4 regions of the Paenarthrobacter sp. UW852 genome follow, and region 1 is predicted to be linked to each of the others. Evidence: riboswitches for the same ligand, from Rfam matches in the RefSeq annotation. Region 1 holds a riboswitch; each other region holds the start of a gene.
What was found. Region 1 has a riboswitch for thiamine pyrophosphate ahead of NEK97_RS08510 (ECF transporter S component). Riboswitches for the same ligand answer to the same signal wherever they lie in the genome.

Region 2: it holds a riboswitch for thiamine pyrophosphate, as region 1 does, so the genes downstream of both, thiC (phosphomethylpyrimidine synthase ThiC) here and NEK97_RS08510 (ECF transporter S component) in region 1, are expected to answer to the same signal.
Region 3: it holds a riboswitch for thiamine pyrophosphate, as region 1 does, so the genes downstream of both, thiO (glycine oxidase ThiO) here and NEK97_RS08510 (ECF transporter S component) in region 1, are expected to answer to the same signal.
Region 4: it holds a riboswitch for thiamine pyrophosphate, as region 1 does, so the genes downstream of both, thiD (bifunctional hydroxymethylpyrimidine kinase/phosphomethylpyrimidine kinase) here and NEK97_RS08510 (ECF transporter S component) in region 1, are expected to answer to the same signal.

Annotation. Positions count from the first base shown of each region.
Region 1 covers NZ_JAMSGY010000004.1:75,967-81,701, forward strand. The annotation lists gene NEK97_RS08480 (Na+/H+ antiporter subunit D) at 1-764, shown strand, start outside; gene NEK97_RS08485 (Na+/H+ antiporter subunit E) at 761-1,327, shown strand; gene NEK97_RS08490 (monovalent cation/H+ antiporter complex subunit F) at 1,324-1,602, shown strand; gene mnhG (monovalent cation/H(+) antiporter subunit G) at 1,592-1,981, shown strand; gene NEK97_RS08500 (DUF4235 domain-containing protein) at 2,065-2,325, opposite strand; gene NEK97_RS08505 (NUDIX hydrolase) at 2,362-3,045, opposite strand; TPP riboswitch at 3,315-3,451, shown strand; gene NEK97_RS08510 (ECF transporter S component) at 3,529-4,149, shown strand; gene NEK97_RS08515 (ABC transporter ATP-binding protein) at 4,149-5,714, shown strand; gene NEK97_RS08520 (energy-coupling factor transporter transmembrane protein EcfT) at 5,711-5,735, shown strand, end outside.
Region 2 covers NZ_JAMSGY010000003.1:58,572-64,306, forward strand. The annotation lists gene NEK97_RS06480 (VOC family protein) at 1-543, opposite strand, end outside; gene NEK97_RS06485 (amidohydrolase family protein) at 623-1,705, opposite strand; TPP riboswitch at 1,789-1,896, shown strand; gene thiC (phosphomethylpyrimidine synthase ThiC) at 1,892-3,739, shown strand; gene NEK97_RS06495 (alpha/beta fold hydrolase) at 3,722-4,444, opposite strand; gene ffh (signal recognition particle protein) at 4,504-5,735, opposite strand, start outside.
Region 3 covers NZ_JAMSGY010000003.1:402,338-408,072, forward strand. The annotation lists gene NEK97_RS07980 (DUF3107 domain-containing protein) at 1-90, shown strand, start outside; gene NEK97_RS07985 (hypothetical protein) at 128-430, shown strand; gene NEK97_RS07990 (thiazole synthase) at 488-1,285, opposite strand; gene thiS (sulfur carrier protein ThiS) at 1,289-1,525, opposite strand; gene thiO (glycine oxidase ThiO) at 1,522-2,775, opposite strand; TPP riboswitch at 2,768-2,887, opposite strand; gene thiE (thiamine phosphate synthase) at 2,915-3,598, shown strand; gene NEK97_RS08010 (RNB domain-containing ribonuclease) at 3,665-5,143, shown strand; gene NEK97_RS08015 (DEAD/DEAH box helicase) at 5,421-5,735, shown strand, end outside.
Region 4 covers NZ_JAMSGY010000001.1:59,756-65,490, reverse strand. The annotation lists gene rplU (50S ribosomal protein L21) at 1-79, opposite strand, end outside; gene thiD (bifunctional hydroxymethylpyrimidine kinase/phosphomethylpyrimidine kinase) at 455-1,966, opposite strand; TPP riboswitch at 1,957-2,055, opposite strand; gene NEK97_RS00320 (Rne/Rng family ribonuclease) at 2,220-5,396, opposite strand.

The DNA of each region.
Region 1 (5,735 bases):
TCCCGGGAGATACCCTCAACGTCCCCTTGATGGTGGTGGCGTTGCTGACCATGGTGGTGGGTATCTTGGGCGCTTTGGCCCAAAGCGACATAAAGCGTCTCCTGTCCTTCACGTTGGTGAGCCACATCGGGTACATGGTGTTCGGCCTCGCCATGAGTTCCGTCGCAGGCCTGGGCGCCGCGGTCTTCTACGTGGCGCACCACATCACCGTCCAGACCAGTCTGTTCCTGGTGACGGGCCTTATCGAGCGCCGGGGTGGCAGTTCGTCCATCGACCGAGTGGGTGGTTTGGCCAAACTCTCGCCTCTGCTGGCCCTCTTGTTCTTCGTTCCAGCCATGAATTTGGCGGGCATACCGCCCTTCTCCGGCTTCCTTGGCAAGTTGGGCCTCCTGCAGGCAGGCGTGGAACTGGGCACACCGCTGGCCATCACCTTGGTGGTCGGCGGCGTGGTCACCAGCCTGCTGACCTTGTTGGCAATCGCCAGGGTTTGGAACAGGGCTTTCTGGCGCAAGCCCGAGGACGCTGAATACCCGGATCCTGTGCTGTTGGCCAGTGGGAACGTCGGGGTGCTCCCGCGCACCATGGTGGGTTCGACGGCGGGACTGGTGGTTTTCGGGGTGGCGTTGACGGTGTTTGCCGGGCCGCTCTTCCACCTCGCAGACGGTTCGGCCGAGATCATGCTGGACCGCTCGGCGTACATCCATTCCGTCCTGGGTGATTCGGTGGAGATTCCGGCGTTGCCGCAGAGGGCTGGTGCCAAATGAGCCGTAAACCGAACTCCTTCCGTACTGAACTGCCGCTGCTCATCTGGCTGGTCATCGTCTGGGGTGCCCTGTGGCGGGATTTCAGCCCGGGCAACCTGCTGTTCGGTGCTCTGATCGCGGTCCTGGTGGCAAAGTTCTTCTACCTGCCTCCCGTTGAGCTCAGCGGCAGGTTCAACGTGCTGCGCGCCATTCCGTTCGCGCTGATCTTCCTCGCCAAAGTGGTGGCAGCGAGCTTCCTCGTGCTGTACCTTGCTGTGGTCAAAGGGCCAAAGGTGCGCAGCGCCGTCGTCGCCGTTCCGTTGCGTAGCCATTCCGACCTCATGGTGACGGCAACAGGGCACGTCATCTCCCTGATTCCGGGCTCGTTGGTGGTGGAAGTGGACCGGTCGACGTCCACTCTGTACCTGCACGCGCTCAACATTTACCAAGAGGCTGACATCGAAAAGATCCGTCAGGAAGTCCAGAACATTGAAGCCGGCTTGATCCGCATCATGGGCACCCGCGAGGAAGTCCAGGCGTTGGGAGCCGAGATCAGTCCAGGCGTGAAAGGGGCAGCCCTGTGAAGGAAATCGTCCTCATAGTTACGGCCGTGATTCTTAGCCTGGCCGCTGCCGGCGCCATTGTGCGGATCGCGATCGGTCCTTCGCTGCTGGACCGGGTCTTGGCATCCGACGTTTTGCTGGCCATTCTCGGCGCAGCCTTGGCGATCGACATGGCGGTGAACCGGCACCTGAATAACCTGATGCTGCTGGTAGCGCTGGCCGTGATCGGCTTTATTGGCTCGGTGACAGTAGCCCGGTTCGTGGCTGAGCGGAGGGAACAGAGCAATGAGTCCTGATGCCACCGGCGTGGATGCCGTCATCGACGGTGTGACCGCTGTGTTCCTGGTGGTGGGAGCGCTGATGTCCCTCGGTGCCGCGGTGGGTTTGCTGCGTTTCCCTGACCTGATGAGCCGCATGCACGCTGCTACCAAACCGCAGGTCCTGGGCTTGTTCCTCATGCTGGCGGCCATCGGCCTGCAAATGCGGACCTGGTGGGTTTGGCCCGTGCTGTTGGTGGCATGGATTTTCCAGCTGCTGACCGCGCCCGTGTCGGCACACATGGTGGGTCGGGCCGCGTACCGCACCAAGCACGGACACCGGGAGATGCTGACCAAGGACGAACTTGAGGCCGTCGTTCAGAGGGCGGCTGCGGGGCAAGTCGACCCGGAGGGTTAAAGCCAACGCGGGGTCACTTCCGGCCCATCCCAGGGGGATTTATGGGCCGGAAGTGACCCCGCGTTGCTTCAAACGGTGATGCGCTAGACGATGTCCTGGGACTTCGCGAAGCGGGCGATGGCACGCTGGGTGCCCCTGCTGGCCAGCACCTGGATGAGTGTGCTCACGAACGCCGAGATCAGGGCGAAGGTGAGGGCGGAGCGAAGGCTCGTTTCCATGTCATCGTTGCCTGTGGGCGGCTTGTTGCCTGTGGCCTTTTCCCACCCTTTGTTGACGAGTTTTGTTCCGACGAAGCCCGCCCCGAGGCTCACTCCGGCGCCGATCAGCTTGAAGAAGAGGTTCATGCCACCAGCCTAGCTGCAACGCGTGGACCGGCAACGCTAGCGGCGGCTTTCCCGTTCCTTGAGGAACGCGGCCAGGGAGCCCACGGGCGCCAGGACGGGGACGACAGTGTGCTCGGCCGACCATATGGCATCGACGGTCCCGTATCCGGCGATTTCCTTGAGGAGGTAGAAGGTGGGCGGCATCAGTTTCAGGGTGCCTGCTGCCTCTGCCGCGAGGATTCCCTCCACGGGCATCCACAGGGATTGCCACGCTTCGGTTGTTTGGTGGTGGGGCTCCCTGTCCGTCGAGGGCCTGGCCACATAGAAGAACGTGTCGAAACGCTTGGGCATGTCGATCGGGGTAATCCAGTTGGCCCATGGGCGCAGGTCACTGGCGTCGATGCTCAGCCCGGCTTCCTCACGGACCTCCCGGATCGCGGCTGTGAGCACCATTCCTGTTTTGGCAGCGGCATCGTCGGAACCGATGGAGCTGGCCTGCCAGTCCGCCGCATGGCTGCTGAGCAGTTCGGGGGCGTAGTCCCACCCGGAGTGGTCGGCGGGGTCCACGCGTCCTCCCGGGAAAACCACCATTCCTGCGGCGAAGTCCATGGTGCTGACCCTGTGCTGGACGAACGCCTCGAGCCCGGACGGGGTATCGCGGAGCAGGATGACGCTTGCGGCGAGGCGTGCTTCAGCCACGTCAACGTTGTCTGGGAGGCCAGAGCCGGGTTGGTCCGTCATGAAGTGTGCCCCTTCGCTTTGGATGCTGCTGGATTATTCTCTCAGGTCCGTTGCGAGGCCTGGTGTGCGTGCCAAAGCGTGGGGAAAGGGCGCAGAGTGGGCCTCGCAAGGCGCGTTCGTTGGGTTGCGAGGCCTGGTGTGCGTGCCAAAGCGTGGGGCAAGGGTGCTGAGTGGGCCTTGCAACGGTGAGGGTGGGCCGGATTGTGACCGGACAGCAGTCCCCACCGCGGAGTGCAGGTGTAAACTGAACCAGCCCAGCAGGGCAGATTTAATAACGACAGGGGAGCGCCGCCGTCGGAACCTGCAGAGATGCGGGAGCCGCGAGGGCGCTGAGAGTGCGGACAGCCGCAGACCCTCGAACCTGATCCGGTTAGTACCGGCGCAAGGGAGTCGAGCTTCTCAGAGTGTCCGGAACCGGGCGGCGCAGGCCAGCCGGGTATTCCGGGGAGCACTTTCCCCTCCTGTAACTCAGGAGGCAGAAAAATGACCACGGTAAGCGTGAAGAAGACCAGTTATAACTGGCGTGTTGTAGACATTGTGGTGGCAGCCTTGATCGCCATCGCCGGCGGCGTGATTTTCTGGGCATGGTCCCAAGGCGCCGCACTGGTATCCATCCCCATGAACGCGGCGTATCCGCCGCTGACGGGCCTGATCGCTGGCGGTTGGATGATTCCGGCGGTCCTGGGCATGCTCATTATCCGTAAGCCGGGTGCCGCCCTGTTCTGCGAGTCCGTTGCAGCCACAGGCGAACTCATCATGGGCTCCCAGTACGGCACAACCGTACTGATCTCCGGCGTCCTTCAGGGCCTCGGCGCGGAGCTCATCTTCGCCGCGTTCCTCTACAAGAAGTTCAACCTGCCCACCTCGCTCCTTGCCGGTGCAGGTGCGGGCCTCTTCTGCGGCCTCAACGACTCGTTCCTTCCCTGGGGCTGGAACATCGCCTACGAGGCAATCGACAAGCTCACTTACATCACGTTCACCACAATCTCCGGGGCGATCATTGCGGGCGCACTGTCATGGATTGCCACCCGCGGCCTGGCGAAAACCGGCGTCCTTAGTTCCTTCGCGTCGCGCAAGGCCGCTTCGGAGCCCGTCTTCAGCTGATGCCCGTCATTGAACGCGGCAGCCACGTCCGGCCTGCCGCCATCACAGCCGAGGGCTGGGGATGGCGGCACGCCGGCAGGACCTCGCCAGCCATCCAAGGCCTTGACCTCCGGATCGAACCTGGGGAGCGGGTGCTGCTGCTCGGCCCCTCGGGTGCGGGCAAGTCCACGCTCCTGCATGCCCTCGCGGGGGTGTTGGGGGACGAAGAAGACGACTCGGACGAGACCGGCTCGCTGCTGCTGGACGGCGCTTCTCCCCGGGAGCAGCGCGGCCGCGCCGGCCTGATGCAACAGGACCCGGAAACGCAGGTTGTCCTGTCCCGCGTGGGGGACGACGTCGCCTTCGGCGCCGAGAACCTGGCCGTGCCGCGGGAGGAAATTTGGGCCCGCGTCCATGAAGCGCTCGACGACGTCGGGTTGCGGACCGCTGCCGGCGGCGGACTGGCGTTGGATCATCCGACGGCGGCCCTGTCCGGCGGGCAGAAACAGCGCCTCGCGCTTGCGGGGATTTTGGCGATGCGGCCCGGGCTGATCCTGCTGGACGAACCAACGGCCAACCTGGACCCGGCAGGGGTCCTTGAGGTGCGGGACGCAGTGGGCCGCTGCCTCGACAAGACCGGAGCCACCCTCGTTGTGGTGGAACACCGCGTGTCCGTGTGGAAGGACCTGGTGGACCGGATTGTGGTGTTGCAGCCAGGATCCGGCGGCAACGGCACTCCGGGCGTCCTGTTGGACGGGGCGCCGGAGCAGGTCCTGTCCGAGGCCCGGACCATGCTGATGGCAGCCGGCGTCTGGGTTCCCGGATACGTCCCGGCAACCCGTGCCCGGCGAAGTGAAACCGCCACCGCGCAACTGCTCCTTGCCGCCCAGGATGTGGCAGTCTCGCGAGAAAAGCCCCGCCGAAAGGGATTCCGGACCATCCCTCCGGTTGCTGTGCAATCCGATGTCAGCGCCCAGGTCAGGGCGGGCCAAGCGCTCTCCGTCACTGGTCCGAATGGTGCCGGTAAGTCTACGTTCGCGCTCACGCTGGCCGGCCTTTTGGCGCCGGTGGACGGCAAAGTGAGTGCCGCCGTCGCGCTTTCAGAAGGGGCCGGGATCGACCCGTTCAAGTGGAAGGCCGACCAGCTGATTTCACGCATCGGGACAGTGTTTCAGGAGCCCGAGCACCAGTTTGTCACGGGCAAGGTGCTAGATGAGCTGATGTTTGGTCCGAAGCACCTTGGCCATGGCGAGGAACGCGTGGACGAACTGCTGGAGCGGTTGCGGCTCACCCACCTGGTGGACGCGAACCCGTACACGCTGTCCGGCGGCGAGAAGCGCAGGCTTTCGGTGGCCACGGTGCTCGCCGCGCATCCCAAAGTCCTTGTCCTCGATGAGCCCACGTTCGGCCAGGACGCGAACACTTGGGCCGAGCTGGCGTCGTTTCTTTCGGAGTTGCTCGACGCCGGAACGGCTGTGGTCTCCGTAACCCACGACCAAGAGTTCAGTGCCGTGCTGGGCGGCACGGAGCTTCGCCTGAACCCCGCGGCACGTGCAGCAAGCCGCCAGGAAGCCGGTGCAGCATGAGGGACGCATTGAACCTGCGGG
Region 2 (5,735 bases), on a different contig from region 1:
GTGCACGTGGCCGATCCCGGCGGCCGCCTCCCGCTGGCCGGTCACGGCAGCCTCACTCAGGTGCTGCTGCAGGAACCGCTGCGGCGGGAGTGCGACGTTGTCCATGACGACGTTCTTGCCGTCCCACTGCCACAGTTCGCGGGGCTTGTCATAGTAGAGCTCAATGCCGTTGCCCTCGGGGTCGGTGAAATAGAACGCCTCGCTGACCAGGTGGTCGGCGCTTCCGGCAAAGGCGCGCGGCTCGTATTCTGCCGCCGTGGCAATGGTGGCCGCCAGGGATGGCTGGTCCTCAAAGAGGATGGCGGTGTGGAACAGGCCCGCTTCCCCACGGCCCGGGATCTGCAGACCTGAGGCAGGCGCCAGGTGGACAACAGGCTTTCCCGTGCGGCCCAAGTACAGTCCGCCATCCTGCTCGGCCACGATGTCCAGGCCCAAGGCGCGCTGGTAGTAGTCGCTCATGACCTTCATGTCGCCTACCTTGAGCATGACGGTGCCCATGGTGAGTTCGGCAGGAAGAAGATCCTGGCTGTTTGCTGTAGTCATGTGAAGCTCCTGGGTTTGAGGCTGCCGCCCTTTCGGCACCTTCTACTAGTACTAAAATACTTGAAGCTTCAATTTATTCCTAACGGATGATCCCGCCACGTAAAACGATGTGCTGGAGTTCGGCCACGGTGTTGAGGGCGACCCGCGGATCTTCACGGCAGAGAACGACGTCGGCACTCGCCCCTTCGCTGATGGCTTCGGCACCCAGCCACGCCCTTGCGCCCCACGTTGCGGCCTCCAGGACAGCGGAAGGCGGCAGGCCGGCGTCGTGCAGTTCCTTCATCTCGTCCGCAATCCGGCCGTGCTTGATCACGCTGCCGGCATCGGTGCCCGTGTAGATGGTGACACCGGCTTCGAAGGCCTCCAGCACGCGGTCGTGGCGGCGTTCCCACAGCTTCGCCATGTGATCTGCGTAGACGGGGAACTTGGGCGCGGCCTGGGCGGAAATCTCCGGAAAAGTCGCAATGTTGACCAGCGTAGGGACAATCGGAACGCCCTGCTCCACAAGCCGCGGAAGGTGCCGCGGCAAGAGGCCCGTAGCGTGTTCGATGCAGTCGATATTGGCGTCCAGCATGTCGTCAATGGTGTCTTCTGCGAAGCAGTGGGCCGTAACCCTGGCTCCCTCATCGTGCGCGGCCGAAATGGCGTCCTTGACCAGCTTGGCCGGGAAGGATGCGGCCAGGTCACCAATGCCGCGATCGATCCAGTCGCCCACGAGTTTCACCCAGCCATCGCCGTCACGGGCTTCTTTGCGGACGGTCTCCACGAGCTGTTCGGGCTCGATTTCATGGCCCAGTCCTCGGAGGTACCGCCGATCCCTGGCTATGTGCCGGCCAGCCCTGATCAGTCGCGGCAAATCCGCACGCCCTTGGACCCAGCGCGTGTCACTGGGCGATCCTGCATCACGGATCAACAGTGTGCCGGCCGCCAGGTCTGCCCGTGCCTGGGCGAGGGTGGTCTGCTCATCAACGGCACCGCCCGGCCCCAAACCGATGTGGCAGTGGGCGTCGACAAAGCCGGGCAGGACCCAGCCGTCGAGCACAACGTCCGGTGCCGCCACGGGCTGGATGAATGTCAGGCGACCGTCAACGGACCACATGCCCCTCCGCTCCTTGCCTGCCGCTACGAGCACCGTACCGCTGAATTCGATGATGTTGGCCATGGCAAAAGCCTAGCCCTGTACGTTCCGGGCAGGCCTGCAACGCCATATGACTGTGCGGCCGCAGGCAGCTGTGGTAGCTTCGTCTACGACCACACGGGGGCCCCTGCAGGGGCTGAGATCGGACTGAGGCAGTCTGCGACCGTTGAACCTGTCCGGGTAATGCCGGCGAAGGAAGTGAGCAGTCCCTTGAGCACCACAGAAACACAGCACAGCCCTGCCCAAAACGCGTCCGTCGTGGAGACCGGGGCACCGGAAACCGTGACGCAGTCGCTGAAATCCCACTCGCTGGGGTGGCTTGAAGATCCCGAACATGGCATTCGCGTTCCTGTCACCGAGATCGCGCTGGAACCCTCCCCCAATGGCCAAGCCAACCCGCCCCTGCAGGTTTATCGAACTGCCGGACCGGGCAGTGATCCGAGAGTCGGGCTGGAACCGTTCCGTGCACCCTGGATCGAAGGCCGGGGCGACACGGAGCCGTACTCGGGCCGTGAAAGGAACCTGCTCGACGACGGCAAGTCCGCGGTCCGGCGCGGTGCGGCATCGGCGGAGTGGAAGGGCGCACAACCGGTGCCCCGCCGCGCCGTCGAGCAGAAGACCGTCACACAGATGCACTACGCCCGGAAGGGCATCGTGACGGAGGAGATGCAGTTCGTGGCCTTGCGCGAGAACTGCGATGTCGAATTGGTCCGCAGCGAAGTTGCCGCCGGACGCGCCATCATCCCCAGCAACATCAATCACCCGGAATCCGAACCGATGATTATCGGCAAGGCGTTCCTGGTCAAGATCAACGCCAATATTGGCAACTCCGCGGTGACCAGCTCCATCACCGAGGAAGTCGACAAACTGCAGTGGGCGGCGCAATGGGGTGCCGATACGGTCATGGACCTCTCCACCGGCGATGACATCCACACCACGCGGGAATGGATCATCCGCAACTCCCCCGTTCCAATCGGCACGGTTCCCATTTATCAGGCACTCGAAAAGGTCAATGGCGAAGCCAATAAGCTCACGTGGGAGATCTTCCGCGACACCGTGATTGAACAGTGCGAACAAGGGGTGGACTACATGACCGTCCATGCCGGGGTGCTGCTGCGCTACGTCCCGTTGACTGCCAATCGCGTCACCGGCATCGTTTCCCGCGGCGGCTCGATCATGGCCGGCTGGTGCCTGGCCCACCACCAGGAGAACTTCCTCTACACCCACTTCGACGAACTGTGCGAGATCTTCGCCAAGTACGATGTCGCCTTTTCGCTCGGCGACGGGCTGCGTCCCGGCTCCATCGCGGACGCCAATGATGCCGCGCAGTTCGCAGAGCTGGACACCCTTGCCGAGCTGACCCAGCGGGCGTGGGAGTTCGATGTCCAGGTCATGGTTGAAGGCCCGGGGCACATCCCCTTCCACTTGGTACGTGAAAACGTCGAACGCCAGCAGGAACTGTGCAAGGGTGCCCCGTTCTACACACTGGGTCCCTTGGTCACGGATGTGGCGCCCGGCTACGACCACATCACCTCGGCCATTGGCGCGACCGAAATCGCCCGCTACGGCACGGCAATGCTCTGCTACGTGACACCCAAGGAACACCTTGGCCTGCCGAACAAGGACGACGTCAAAACCGGTGTGATCACCTACAAGATCGCCGCCCACGCCGCTGACCTCGCCAAGGGGCACCCTGGCGCGAACGAGCGCGACGATGCACTGTCCAAAGCCCGCTTCGAGTTCCGTTGGCGCGACCAGTTCGCGCTGTCCCTCGATCCTGTGACAGCCGAGGCGTTCCACGACGAAACCCTGCCCGCCGAGCCGGCCAAGACCGCGCACTTCTGCTCGATGTGCGGGCCGAAATTCTGCTCCATGCGGATCAGCCAGGATATCCGCGATGAGTACGGTTCAGCTGAAGCGCAGGCCGCAATCGCCGGCATGTACAACGGCATGAGGGAAAAAAGCCAGGAGTTCCTGGCATCAGGCGGGAAAGTCTACCTGCCGGAACTGCAGGTACCCGGCACTGCGGGCAATGGCAGCTCAGGACGCCTGAACTGACATGGCCCGTCCCACGTCCGCGACAAACGAGCGGATGATGTGATCGCCATCCACTGAATCCTGGGGCCGGTGCCCGCCCGCTGCTACCCGGCGGAGGGCGCCGGTCTCCTGGAGGTATCCCGCAATTTCCTCGTAGAGCGGCTCCCAACCACCCGTAAGGACCAAGGTGGGAACGCCGGGCACAATGTGAAGCGGTGCCTCCCATGGCGGTGCCTGGAGCCTGAGGCGCCGCGCAGACTTCCGGGCCTCCGGCGTGTCCAGTCCCCCGGTTTCGGCCGAGAAAGCCCTGCGGAAGTATTCCCGCTGGTAGTCGGCGTCGTTCAATTGTGTCCGGACGTCGAACAACGGCTCCATCAGCGCACGGTGGGAGGCCGTGGCCGGCAGTTCGGCTGTCAGCGACAAGCACGCCGGCTCCACCAACGACAGCGAATGCACAAGATCAGGACGCTCAATAGCTGCCAGCATGGCGGAAATGGCGCCCTGTTCGTGCGCCACGACGTGGCCTCCACCGGCATCGGCCAACGCATTGATCACGATGGCGACATCTGCCGCCACATTGGATGGCGCCGGTTCCTCGACCGCCGAAAAGCCGTGCCGCCTCAGGAACAGGGCGTCATAGGCCAGCGCCATGCCGTGTTGCTTCGGCCATGCTGCGGCGCCGAAACTCCCCAGGCCGTGAACGAAGACTACGCGCTGCTTGTGCATTGGTTCAGCCTATTCCACGGCTCTGACATCCCAACTGCCTGGCAGCTGGGACGCACTGTCTACTTACCGAGGAACTTGTCGAAGCCCTTGGGAAGGTTCAGCGACGACGGGTCGAAGTCCGCCGCGCCTTGCCCAAAAGCCGCGCCCGTGGGGGCCGCTGAAGCAGCGTTTGCCCGTTTGGCCTCCGCATCGCGAAGTTCCTGGGCTGCCTTGGCCGGGTTGCCGGACCTTGCCTTCTTCTTGGGAGTGTTCTTCCCGTTCTTGCGTCCGCCAGGGCCACCGAGGCCGGGCATCCCAGGCATACCCGGCATGCCGCCGCCCTGGGCCAGCTTCTTCATCATCTTCTGTGCCTGGGCGAAGCGTTCCAGCAGGCCGTTGACCTCGGAGACATGCACGCCGGAACCCTTGGCGATACGGGCGCGGCGGGAACCGTTGATGATCTTGGGAGCAACACGCTCGTGCGGTGTCATGGAACGGACGATCGCCTCGACGCGGTCGATCTCTTTTTCGTCGAAGTTCTCCAGCTGCTGACGGATGTTTTGAGCACCCGGCATCATCATGAGCATCTTCTTCATGGAGCCCATGTTGCGGATCTGCTGCATCTGGGCGAGGAAGTCGTCAAGGGTGAAGTCTTCCTGGTCGGCGAACTTCTTCGCCATCCGGGCGGCTTCATCCTTGTCCCATGCCTTCTCGGCCTGCTCGATCAGGGTGAGGACGTCACCCATGTCGAGGATGCGGGAAGCCATGCGGTCTGGGTGGAAGAGCTCAAAGTCGTCCAGGCCTTCGCCGGTGGAGGCAAACATGACGGGCTTGCCGGTCACGGACGCCACGGAAAGCGCGGCACCACCGCGGGCGTCGCCGTCGAGCTTTGACAGGACGATGCCCGTGAAGTTGACGCCCTCGTCGAAGGCCATCGCCGTGTTGACGGCGTCCTGGCCGATCATGGAGTCGATCACGAACAGGACTTCGTTGGGGATGATCGCCTGGCGGATCCGGCGTGCCTGATCCATCATTTCGGCGTCGACGCCCAAGCGGCCGGCGGTATCAACGATCACGACGTCGTGAAGCTTCTGGCGGGCTTCCTCGACGCCGGCCTTGGCGACGGCGACCGGGTCACCGGCAGGGTGTTCAAGTTCCGAGGTAGCGCCGGGGTGCGGAGCGAAAACCGGGACACCGGCACGCTGGCCAACAACCTGGAGCTGCGTCACTGCATTGGGACGCTGAAGGTCGCAGGCAACCAGCATGGGGCTGTGGCCCTGGGCCTTGAGCCACTTGGACAGCTTGCCGGCGA
Region 3 (5,735 bases), on a different contig from region 1:
GGCCGCCAGGTCATCGTTCCTGGCAACGTTTTGGGCTATGTGGAGATCGGCGCCGAGGAAGTCCGTCGCGTGGGCTTCGGCGCCCTCTAGCATTCCCCCACCACCCGTCGTCCGCTAAGGAGTCTTCATGCTTTCACTCGTCGTGGTTGTTCTTGCAGCCATTGCCACGGGCTTCATTGTCTGGGCCAACGACAAGCGGCACGGCAGGTACGGCGTCGCCCTTCCGGTAGGCGTTTCAACCGCTGTTGCGGCGCTGAGCTGGATTGCCTTCATCAGCGCGGGCTTGGGTTACCAACCGGGGGTCACCTGGATTCCGTGGGTTCTCCCCATCGTCATCGGAACCGCGGCAGCCGCGGCGGTTGTGGTGTACTTCGGCCGGACCCGGACCAAGCACGATACCGAGGCTCTCACCAGGGCCCTCCGGCTCTAAGCGCCACTTACAGCGATGGCCATCACCCGCGGGTGATGGCCATCGCTGGTTAACGCCCTAAAGGAACTCGGCGCGTCCCTCCATCGCGGAGGACGCCAAGGCGTGTTCGCGCCGGGGAATCCGGCCTGCCTGCCTGGCCAAACGGCCGGCAATGACAGCGTGCCTGAAGGCCTCCCCCATCTGCACCGGGTTCTGTGCACGCGTCACCGCGGTAGCCAGCAGGACGGCATCGCAACCCAGTTCCATGGCCAGCGCGGCATCGGAAGCGGTTCCGATCCCGGCGTCGAGCACCACGGGCACCGATGCCCGTGACACGATCAGCTCAATGTTGTGCGGGTTCAGGATGCCCAGGCCGGTCCCGATCGGTGAGCCCAGCGGCATCACCGCGGTGGCGCCAAGGTTTTCCAGCCGCAGGGCAAGGACCGGATCATCATTGGTGTAAGCGAAGACCTTGAACCCGCGGTTGACCAGCTGCTCCGTGGCATCGACGAGTTCCACGGCATCGGGCAGGAGTGTGTGCTCGTCCGCGATGACTTCCAGCTTCACCCAATCGGTCTCCAGCGCCTCGCGGGCAAGTTCGGCGGTCATCACCGCGTCCTTCGCCGTGAAACAGCCGGCCGTGTTGGGCAACACCCGGATGTTGTGGTCCACCAGGAGCTGGAAGAGAGACCCGGTTTCTGCCGGCGAATAGCGCCGCATGGCCACGGTGGTCAGCTCCGTACCCGAGGCCAGGAGCGCAGCGCCCAAACCGTCCAGGCTCGGGGCACCCCCTGTTCCCATGATCAGCCGCGAACCAAAGTCGACGCCGTCGATCACCAAGGCGTCGGTGCTGGGGGCAGTGCTTGTTGTGGACATTGTTCAGCCTCCCTGGACTGCGGTAACGAGTTCGAGTTCATCGCCGTCGGCGAGTGCTGTTGCCGCCCACTGGCTGCGCGGCACCACCTCTGAATTGCGCGCGACGGCGACACCCAGCTTGCCGCCGTCGGCCGCCTGTCCCCTGTGGTCCAGTTCGCGGCCGGTGATGGCGGTGACGAGGGTGCTGACAGAGGCGTCATCGGCCACTGCATGGTCGGATCCATTGAGTTTGATGTTCATGCGCTTTCCTTGCTGCGGGCGTGTGCTGGGACGAAGTTCCGTGGACCGGTTGCGCTGGCCGTAAAGCGGTCGGGGCGGAAAGGGGCCCACTGTGCATCGGTCGATCCGTTGATCAGTTCGCCGACAATCCTTGCGGCTACCGGTGTCAGCAGGACTCCGTGACGGAAGAACCCGGTGGCAACCACCAAACCCTCAATGTCGCCATTGGTTCCGGCGACGCGGCCAAGCAACGGTGCGTTGTCCGGCGTCCCTGGCCTGGCGCGGGCTGTTGCCTCCAGGAGTTCGAGTTCGGCGACCGCGGGGACCAGGACCTGGGCGTCGCGCAGGAGTTGATAGACGCCGCCCGCCGAGACGGCGTTGGAGGCCGTGGACAGTCCGTCCTCACGCTGGGTCGCTCCGATCACCACGGTGCCGTCGTCGCGGGGGACGATGTAGACGGGAACGCCCCGCACTATCCCCCGGACGGTGGAGGTAACGAGAGGTTGCAGGTTGTCCGGAACCCGAAGCCTGAGGATGTCACCATAGACCGGCCGCAGTGGAAGCGTGAGCCCTTCGGGCAGGCCGTCCAAGCCGGCGGCGCCCAGACCGTTTGCGACCACCGTCTCGGTGGCAAAGACCTTGGTGCCTGACTCGAGTTCGACTCCAGAGACCCTGCCTTCATCCCACAGGAGACGATGTGCCAGCGCTTTCACAGCGAATCCGTTGTCCGCCCCCGTAACCCAGCTCAGATCATCGCTAGAGTGATCCGAAAGTTCGGCCAAAAGGCAGGCGGCGAGCTTGCGGGGATCCACCTGGTGGTCGGTGGGGATGTCGAAGGCACAGGAAATTTGGGGACTCAGCAAGGGCTCACGCTCCCTCGCTTCCCGGAGGGCCAATGGCTCCACTCCCAGGCCCGCAGCCTTCTGTACCACCCGGAGGTCTGCGAGCGCGCGGCGGTCGGCGGCGTCGGCACCCACGGCGAGGGTCGGCGTCGTGCGGTATCCGGCGGCGTGCGCCCCTCCGGCCAGCGCGCCAACAAAAGCGGGCCACAGCCGGGAGGATTCGACCATGAGTTCCAGGAGTTCTTCTTCCTGGTAGTGCAGTTCACTGACGGGTGCCAGCATCCCGGCCGCTGCGAAAGTTGCGCCGTTTGCGGGCCAAGGGTCGATGAGGGCCACTGAGCGGCCCAGCCTGCGCAGTTGGTGGGCGATGCCCAACCCGATGATGCCGCCGCCGATAATGGCTACATCTGCATGAATGGCGTCTGCCATGTATTCCCTTCCCTACGCCGGTATTAGCCGGATCAGGTCAAGCGGTCGGCGCTGAAGCCCTCTCAGCCGGACGGTCACATAGTCGAACGTCGCGGCTCCCGCAGTACGTGCCCAGTGTAGAGGAACTACTCTGGTTCCCATGACCCAGCCTGAATCCCTCGCCTCAGCCCGACTCTATTTGTGCACCGATGCCCGGAAGCGACAGGGCGATTTCGAAGACTTCGTCGATGCCGCCTTCGAGGGTGGGGTGGACATCATCCAGCTCCGGGACAAGTCGATCGAGGCAGCCGAAGAACTGGAATTGCTGGCCATCCTGCGGAGTGTGGCCGAGCGGCACGGCCGACTGTGGGCTGTCAACGATCGGGCCGATATTGCCAGTGTTTCCGGGGCTCCTGTGTTCCACGTGGGCCAGAAGGACCTGCCCCTTCCGGTGGCCCGGACCTTCCTCCCGGCCCCTGCCGCGATTGGACTTTCCACCCACACTCCGGAGCAGGTCAATGCGGCCATTGCCGCTTCTACCGGCGACGGCGGCCTGGACTATTTCTGTGTCGGACCGGTTTGGGCGACACCCACCAAACCGGGGCGCCAAGCCGTTGGGCCGGACCTGGTCACATATGCCGCAGAAGCGATGAGGCGTGCCACGGAAACGACCGACGGCGCCGTGCAGCTCCCGTGGTTCGCTATTGGCGGCATCGACCTGGGCAACGTGGAACAGGTCCTTTCGGCGGGGGCCAGCAGGATCGTGGTTGTCCGTGCCATCACCGAAGCCGCAGACCCGACGGCGGCTGCCAAGTCGCTGCTGGAAGCCCTGGACTCAATTTAGCGAAAGTCGCTCACCGTGCGGCCTTGACATGGTGTGATCCCCGGAATCCGGGCTACCCTGATTTTCGTGTCACATCATCGGATTGCACCCAACGTCGACGACTCGTCGGACCAGCTCGCAGCGGCCCTCGCCGCACTCCGGACGGAGCTGGAACTCCCAGGCGACTACCCCACGGGGGCAGTGGAAGAAGCCCGAGAAGCCGTGGCGGACCTGAAGCTGCCTGAACGCGACCTTCGGGACATTCCGTTTGTCACCATCGACCCCGCCACGTCGACGGACCTGGACCAGGCGCTGTTCATAGAGCGCGCCGGTGACGGTTACAAGGTCCTCTATGCGATCGCCGACGTTCCGTCCTTCGTGGCTCCCGGTGGTGCCCTCGACACGGAGACACGCCGGCGCGGCCAGACCTTCTATGCTCCGGATGGACGCATTCCCTTGCACCCGGAAATCATCAGCGAACATGCCGGCAGCCTGCTGGCAGAGCAGGACTGTGGCGCCTTCGTCTGGGATTTCGTCCTCGACGCGCAGGCCGAAGCAGTGACGGTGACAGTAGGCCGCGCCACCGTGCGCAGCCGGGCCAAGCTAAGTTACAAGGGCGTCCAGGAGCAAATCGACGACGGAACGGCACCGCCCGTACTGCAGCTCCTCAAGGAAGTGGGGTTGAAACGGGTTGAACTCGAACGCCTCCGCGGCGGTGCGAGCCTGAACATGCCCGAACAGGAGATCGTCCAAGCGGCCGACGGCGGCGGGTACAGGATCGTTGCTGCCCCGTCGTTGCCGGTGGAGGACTGGAACGCGCAGATTTCACTCATGACCGGGATGGCGGCAGCTCAGCTGATGCTGGACGGCAAGGTTGGCATACTGCGCACCATGCCCGCACCGGACGAACGCTCCCTGCGGCACTTCAAAAGGCAGACCACGGCCCTTGGTAAACCCTGGGACGGACGGATCAGCTACGGCGAATACCTGCGGACCCTGGACGCATCAGACCCGAAGCAACTCGCCATCCTGCACTCAGCCGGGACGTTGTTCAGGGGTGCCAACTACACACCTTTCGACGGCGAGGTCCCGACGGAAGTCATCCAGGCAGCCATCGGCGCTCCGTACGCGCACACCACAGCACCGTTGCGCCGCCTCATCGACCGTTTCGTCCTGGTGATCTGCGAGGCACTGAGCAACAAGCGGGACATCCCTGCCTGGGCCCGGGAAGCCTTGCCGTCCTTGCCCGAGATCATGGCCTCGTCCGATCAACTCGCTGGCCGCCTCGAGCGTGCCGCCTTGGACACGGTTGAGGCGGCACTGGTTGCCAACCATGTTGGCCAGGAATTTGATGCGGTGGTCATTTCCGGCTCCAAGCCAAACGGGAACGGGAACGGAAAGGGCAACGGGAACGGCAACGGCGGTCCATACGGAATCGTCCAAATAGCGGAGCCCGCCGTGACCGCCCGTTGCGACGGCGAACTGGAGTCCGGGACCAAGGTCCGCGTCCGGCTGGTCAAGGCTGACATTGCCAGCCGGGAGATCCTGTTTGAACTGCTGCCATAGCGCCGTTCAATCCCCAATCCGGGCTTTCGGGCTCCCAGAGGATAGACTGGGCGTGTAGTAATGGATGCCCGGTCGTTGATTCAGTTAATTTTTGAACTCAACAAGCCCGCCCCTACGCGATCTTGAGATGTACCAACTGGTCACCAGTGCCAGTACTTAGATAGCCCGCGATCGGCTTCCACTGGACTTGCTTGCGCGCCCGTTGGTGCTCCGGTACGGCTATGCCGCCCCCGTTGAGCATGCGGCGCCAATGCCCAAATGAATAAGGAAACTCCCTGTGAGTGAATTGCATACCCATGAAGTCCTGACGGACCCCACCGGAACAGAAACCCTCGAGCCCGAGGAAACCATCGTCTCGGACGAGAAGCCCCACGAGATCGAAGAGAAGTCGTTTGCAGACTTCAACGTGCGCGCAGACATCGTGGAGTCCTTGGCAGATGCCGGGATCACCCACCCGTTCCCCATCCAGGCCATGACCCTGCCCGTCGCACTGGGCGGCCACGACATCATCGGCCAGGCCAAGACTGGTACAGGCAAAACCCTCGGCTTCGGCGTACCTGCCCTGCAGCGCGTTGTAGGCCGCGACGACGCC
Region 4 (5,735 bases), on a different contig from region 1:
GGACGCGGTTAAGCGTTACGTAGTCTCCAACGGAAACTTTTTCTTGGCGGCCGCCTGCGCGGACAATCGCGTACACCACTTGGGTACTCACTTCTCTCGACGTTTATAACTAAATTTGCGTGCGGAACCTGAACCGGAATCAGGCTTGGTTCGCGCTGTGCCTCAACGCCGTGGACTTCTGAACGAAGTCCGCGAGTCATCCCATGAACAATTCCAAGGGGCATAACCCAAGTGTTGGCGTAAGCACCGAAGATCAAGATTACGCTAGTTTGACCTTCAGCTGCAAATGAGGCCGGGTCCGGAGGCTACCACGTGACTCGCGTCACCAGTTGTAACGGACTCTCCCGGCACCGTGCCCATACAGCCTACAGGGTTTGGGCACGATTAACGCGATTTGCCCTGCGACGCGCGGCGAGCCTCGCAAATTACCCGCCCGGACGCCCGACCGGAGAGGTCATGAGAAAACCCGTGGCGCGTCGAAGAAGGCAGTTTCGTAGCGGCAGGACTGGGTGAAGGCTTCCATCATGGCCTCGCGATCCGCCGGCGAGGCCGCAAGGGCCGCCGCGTCCGTGAGCTTGATCGCAGTCCTGGTTGCCTCGGCGAAGTCTTCGTCCGCGTACGTCTTCAACCACTCCGCGTATGCGTGGTCCACAGGGGAACCTGCTTCCACGTAGGCGTGGTGGAGTTTCTGGCCCACTTCCGCGTACAACCAGTAGCAGGGAAGAATCGCCGCCAGGAGCACCGCGTAGCTTCCCGATGCCGAACAGGCCAGCAAATGGTCCACATAGGACTTGGTCACGGGACCCGTTGTCCCGGACACGTCGCGGCTGCTGAGCCAGTTCCTGTGCAATTCCGACTCGACCTCCAGGCACTGCCGGGAGCCCTTGGCCCAGAACAACTGCTCGTCTTCAGTAGGAGCCAGGGCGCTGGCCCGGGCCAGGACCCGGGAGTAGCCGTTGAGGTAGATCGCGTCCTGGGCCAGGTAATAGCCGAACGCGGATTCCGGCAGGCTGCCCTTCTGAAGGCCATCGATGAAGCCAAGCCGATGGATCGCCTCGAGCTCCGCGCGTGCGAGTTCCCACAAAGTCGCTGCGAACTCGCCGGGCCTCAGACTCCGCTGGTGGTGGAAGTGGTGGATCGGCCCGCTTCCTCGTCCTACTTCCAACGCCCCGGACTGCCTCAAAGCCTCAAGCAACCAAGGCTTCACCTCCCGCAGTGAAGCTTCCCAGTCCCCCGTGCTAACCTGCACCGTGGCCAGGGCGGACGACAACGAACACCCTGTGCCGTGGCTGTTCCGGGTATCGATGCGGGGCCCGTCGACCTCGACCACGTCCTGCCGCAGCAACCCGCTCGTATTCACCAAAGCATCAGGACACGCCGTTCCCGCCAAGTGGCCGCCCTTCACAAGGACCGTGTTCCCGTACTCAGCGGCCAACCGCTTACCCTGGTCCAGCGCCGAAGCCCAGTCCGTCGCCTCCGTTTCACCCAGGAGCACCGCCAGCTCGGGAAGGTTCGGGGTCAGGAGGTCTGCCAGGGGCAAAAGCGAACGCAACGCCTTCTCAGCGGACTCGCGCAGGAGCCTGTCTCCGCTGGTTGCCACCATCACCGGGTCCAGGACCACGACGGCGGGACGCACCTTTTCGAGCCAGCTGCGGACTTCGTCGATGACCTCTGCGTCGCCGAGCATGCCGATTTTGACGGCGTCAATCTCAATGTCGTTGCTGATGGCGTCCAGTTGTTGGCGCAGAAATTCGACGGGGGGCACGTGCACGGCGCTGACGCCCACGGTGTTCTGGGCTGTGAGGGCGGTGATTGCAGCCATGCCGTAACCACCGTGGGCCGCGATGCTCTTCAAGTCCGCCTGGATCCCTGCCCCACCGGAAGGGTCGGAGCCGGCGATACTCAGCACCCGCGGTGTTGGCCTGCCCGAAGCAACCGGGTAGACAGGAGAATATGCTGCAGTCATGTGGACATCCCTTCGCCGGTGCTAACCGGACAGGTTCAACGGGTCTGGATCTCAGCCCGGCCCAACGCCAGGCACCCCGTGTCTGTCCCCCAGCCTAACCGGGAAGCAGCCCGGCCCGGGAACAGCGCTGCGTAGGGGCCCGGATATGACCCATTGACGTCCCCAGGTCTGGCCATGGACGTCCTGGACGCGCAAAAGACCCCGTAGCGACTGCCGGGGCAGTTGCTACGGGGTCCGATAAGCCGTGAGCGGATCAGAGCTCGGAAGCCGGCACGCCGACTCCCAGGATGATGGGCTCGTCTGCGGGTGCCTTTTTGGCTGGTTCCACAGGGGCCTTAGCCTCGTGGGACGAACCTTGTGGCGCCGACGCAGTCACTTCATGGTGTTCAACGCTGGTTTCGTTGGCCGCACCTTGGGCCCTGCTTGCGCTGCGGTTACGGCGACCTCGGCGACTCCCGGACGTCGAAGCGGCTTCCCGATCCTGCTCAGCGGCCCGAGCCGGGGCAGCCACCTTCGGGGCAGCAACAGCTTCGCGGACGGCAGCTGGTTCCGCTTCCGCCTCCGGCGCCGCTCCCAGGTGGGAGAATGCCTCCGCCAGCAGATCCAGGCTCATTGCCGGTTTGGCCGCCTGTGGTTCGTCCTGGTGTTCAACGAACGGCAAAGCGACTTCTTCGCCACCGAAACGCAGGACCGGGGTGGAGCGTGCTTCCCGGACTGCTGCCTCGTGGGCCGTTGATTCTTCGTCGTTGCCATGAGCTACGGGTTCGTCGGCAGCCGTCTGATGAGTTGACCGCGCCAGTTCCTCTGCACGGTGAAGCTCGTCGTCGTGCAGGTGGGCAGCGTGTGCTGCAGCCGCGATGGTAGCCAACGCAGCGCGGGTTGCCTCGGCCTTTGCCTGGCGCGCAGGGTCCTGCGGTTCCGGGTGCGTTGGCGAGGCCGCGTGCGCGGCCGGCGCAGACTGAACCGGAGCGGGGGCTTCGGAAACAGCCTGTCCCCCACCCTTGCCTCGGCGGCGCTTCCGTTCCGTACGGGCCGCCGGCTGCTGCTGCGTCGATTCCGTGTGCGGGCGGTGGTGCTCAGCGGCCACAACGTTCGCACGGCGGTGTTCCACCGGCTCATCGTGTGTCACGACGCCACGGCCGGCGCAGTGCTCGCACTGCTCGCCGAAGACCTCGAGGAGGCCGGTGCCCATGCGCTTACGCGTCATCTGCACCAGGCCCAACGACGTGACTTCAGCGACCTGGTGCTTGGTACGGTCGCGGCCAAGGCACTCAACCATGCGGCGCAGCACAAGATCGCGGTTGGATTCCAGGACCATGTCGATGAAGTCGATGACAATGATGCCGCCGATATCGCGCAGGCGCAGCTGGCGGACTACTTCCTCGGCAGCTTCGAGGTTGTTCTTGGTGACAGTCTCTTCGAGGTTGCCGCCGCTGCCGGTGAACTTTCCGGTGTTGACGTCCACCACGGTCATGGCTTCGGTGCGGTCAATGACCAACGAACCACCCGAGGGCAGGAAGACCTTGCGTTCCAGGGCCTTGTGGATCTGCTCGTCGATGCGCCAGGCAGCGAAGATGTCCTGGTCCTTGGTCCACTTCTCGAGGCGGCCCACCAGGTCAGGGGCAACGTAGGTCACGTAGGCCTCGATGGTGTCCCATGCGTCGTCGCCGGAGACGATCAGCTTGGAGAAGTCTTCGTTGAAGACGTCGCGCACTACCTTGATGGTCAGGTCGGGTTCGCCGTACAGCAATTCCGGTGCAAGGACCTTGGTTGAGGAGGCTTGCCCCTCAATGCCCTCCCACTGAGCGCGCAGGCGGTTGATGTCGTGCGTCAGCTCTTCTTCCGAGGCACCTTCAGCTGCGGTGCGGACAATGACGCCGGCGTTTTCCGGCAAGCGGTCCTTAAGGATGCGCTTGAGGCGGTTGCGTTCGACGTCCGGCAACTTGCGGGAGATACCGGTCATTGAGCCGCCCGGTACGTACACCAGGTAGCGGCCCGGCAGCGAAATTTGGCTGGTCAGCCGGGCACCCTTGTGACCCACGGGGTCCTTCGTGACCTGCACCAGGACAGAATCGCCTGACTTCAGGGCGTTCTCGATCCGGCGCGGCTGGCCTTCAAGGTTGACAGCATCCCAATTGACTTCGCCGGCGTACAGCACGGCGTTACGGCCACGGCCGATGTCCACGAACGCGGCTTCCATGGAAGGCAGTACGTTCTGGACCTTGCCGAGGTACACATTGCCGATCAGCGAGTCCTGTTGTGTCTTGGACACGAAGTGCTCGGCCAGGACGCCGTCCTCAAGGACGCCTATCTGGATTCTGTCATCGCGCTGGCGGACGATCATTTGGCGGTCTACCGACTCGCGGCGCGCAAGGAACTCGGCTTCGGTGATGACCTGGCGGCGGCGGCCGGTTTCGCGGGACTCCCTGCGGCGCTGCTTCTTGGCCTCAAGCCGCGTGGAGCCCTTGACGCTGGCGACACGGTTGGACGGAGCCGTTTCGGTGATGGGCCTGGGGGCGCGGACACGGGTCACCGTGTTGGGCGGGTCGTCATCCGTGCCACCGGTCAGTTCAAGATCCTGGTCGCCGCGGCGGCGGCGACGGCGACGACGCGACGTCACGCCTTCTTCAAGAGCTTCCGCTGCCGGGGCTTCGTCGTCCTCGGACTCGCTGGGGCCCTCGGTTTCGTTCTCTTCGCGTTCGGTTCCACGCCTGCCGCGGCGGCCACGGCTCCGGCGACGACGGCGGCTGCCGGCGTCATCGAGCTCGTTGTCTGCGCTGGACTCGGCCTCTTCTTCGACTTCCCCGGCCTTCTCTTCCACGGCCGCAACGCGCGGGACGGTGGTGAGGTCCGGAGCCTGGAAAATCATGGACGTGATGGACACCGGCTCAAGGAAAAGGGACGTGGACGCGGCCGGCGTCTCCTCAGCGGGAGCCTCCTCGTCCGCAGGAACCGGCGCATCAGCAGCAGCCGGTGTTGCGGCGACTGGCTCAGCAGCAGGTTCGACGGGCTGGGAGCCGGGCTCCGGCGTCGTGGTTTCTTCAGCGGCCGGCGCCTCTGCTGCTTCAGCCTTCGGCTTTGCCGTACGACGACGGCGGACCGGCTTTTCGGGGGCGGGCTCGGCGGCAGCTTCGGGCTGGCTCTCGACTGCGGCGGCCTCGGGGGCACCAGCGGCTTCCTCGCCCAGGCCGGGGAGCGGCTCGGCAGGTTCTACCTTCTTGCGCGACCGGGTCCTGCGCACCGGCGGGGCGGCCGCTTCCGGGGTATCGGTCCCCTCGACAGCTGCAGGCACTTCAGGGGTGGGCGACTCAACCGCGGGAGTTTCCTTGGGCGCGGCCTTGCGGCGGGTCCGGGTGGTCTTCTTCGGCACTTCCGCTGTTTCCGCGGAAGCTGCCTCGTCATTAACGGCTACAACCTGGTCTTTATCCATATGTGGCAACACTCCTGCCCCAGCGACGCCGCCACATCCGGCGCCCGGTGGGGCAAATATTGTCAAAACCCGCAGGCGTTGACAGAAGTCGGTAGTTTGCCTTCCGGTTCGCACCATCATTGGGGTGCGGCAGCCCTGGAAAGCCGGTGGCCCTGTCCTGAAACCCGTTGTTCTGCTGCCACAACCAGGTGCCGTCCATTGTCATGGCGGGCCTACCGAGGATCACGGGATCCGGGGCATGCCCAGCTCATACTGGCGGTCTTGGGAACAAGTCACCGGACCGGATTCCGAATGTGGGTCGAAAACCGGCCATGTTCATTCTCTCACACCCCTGCACCT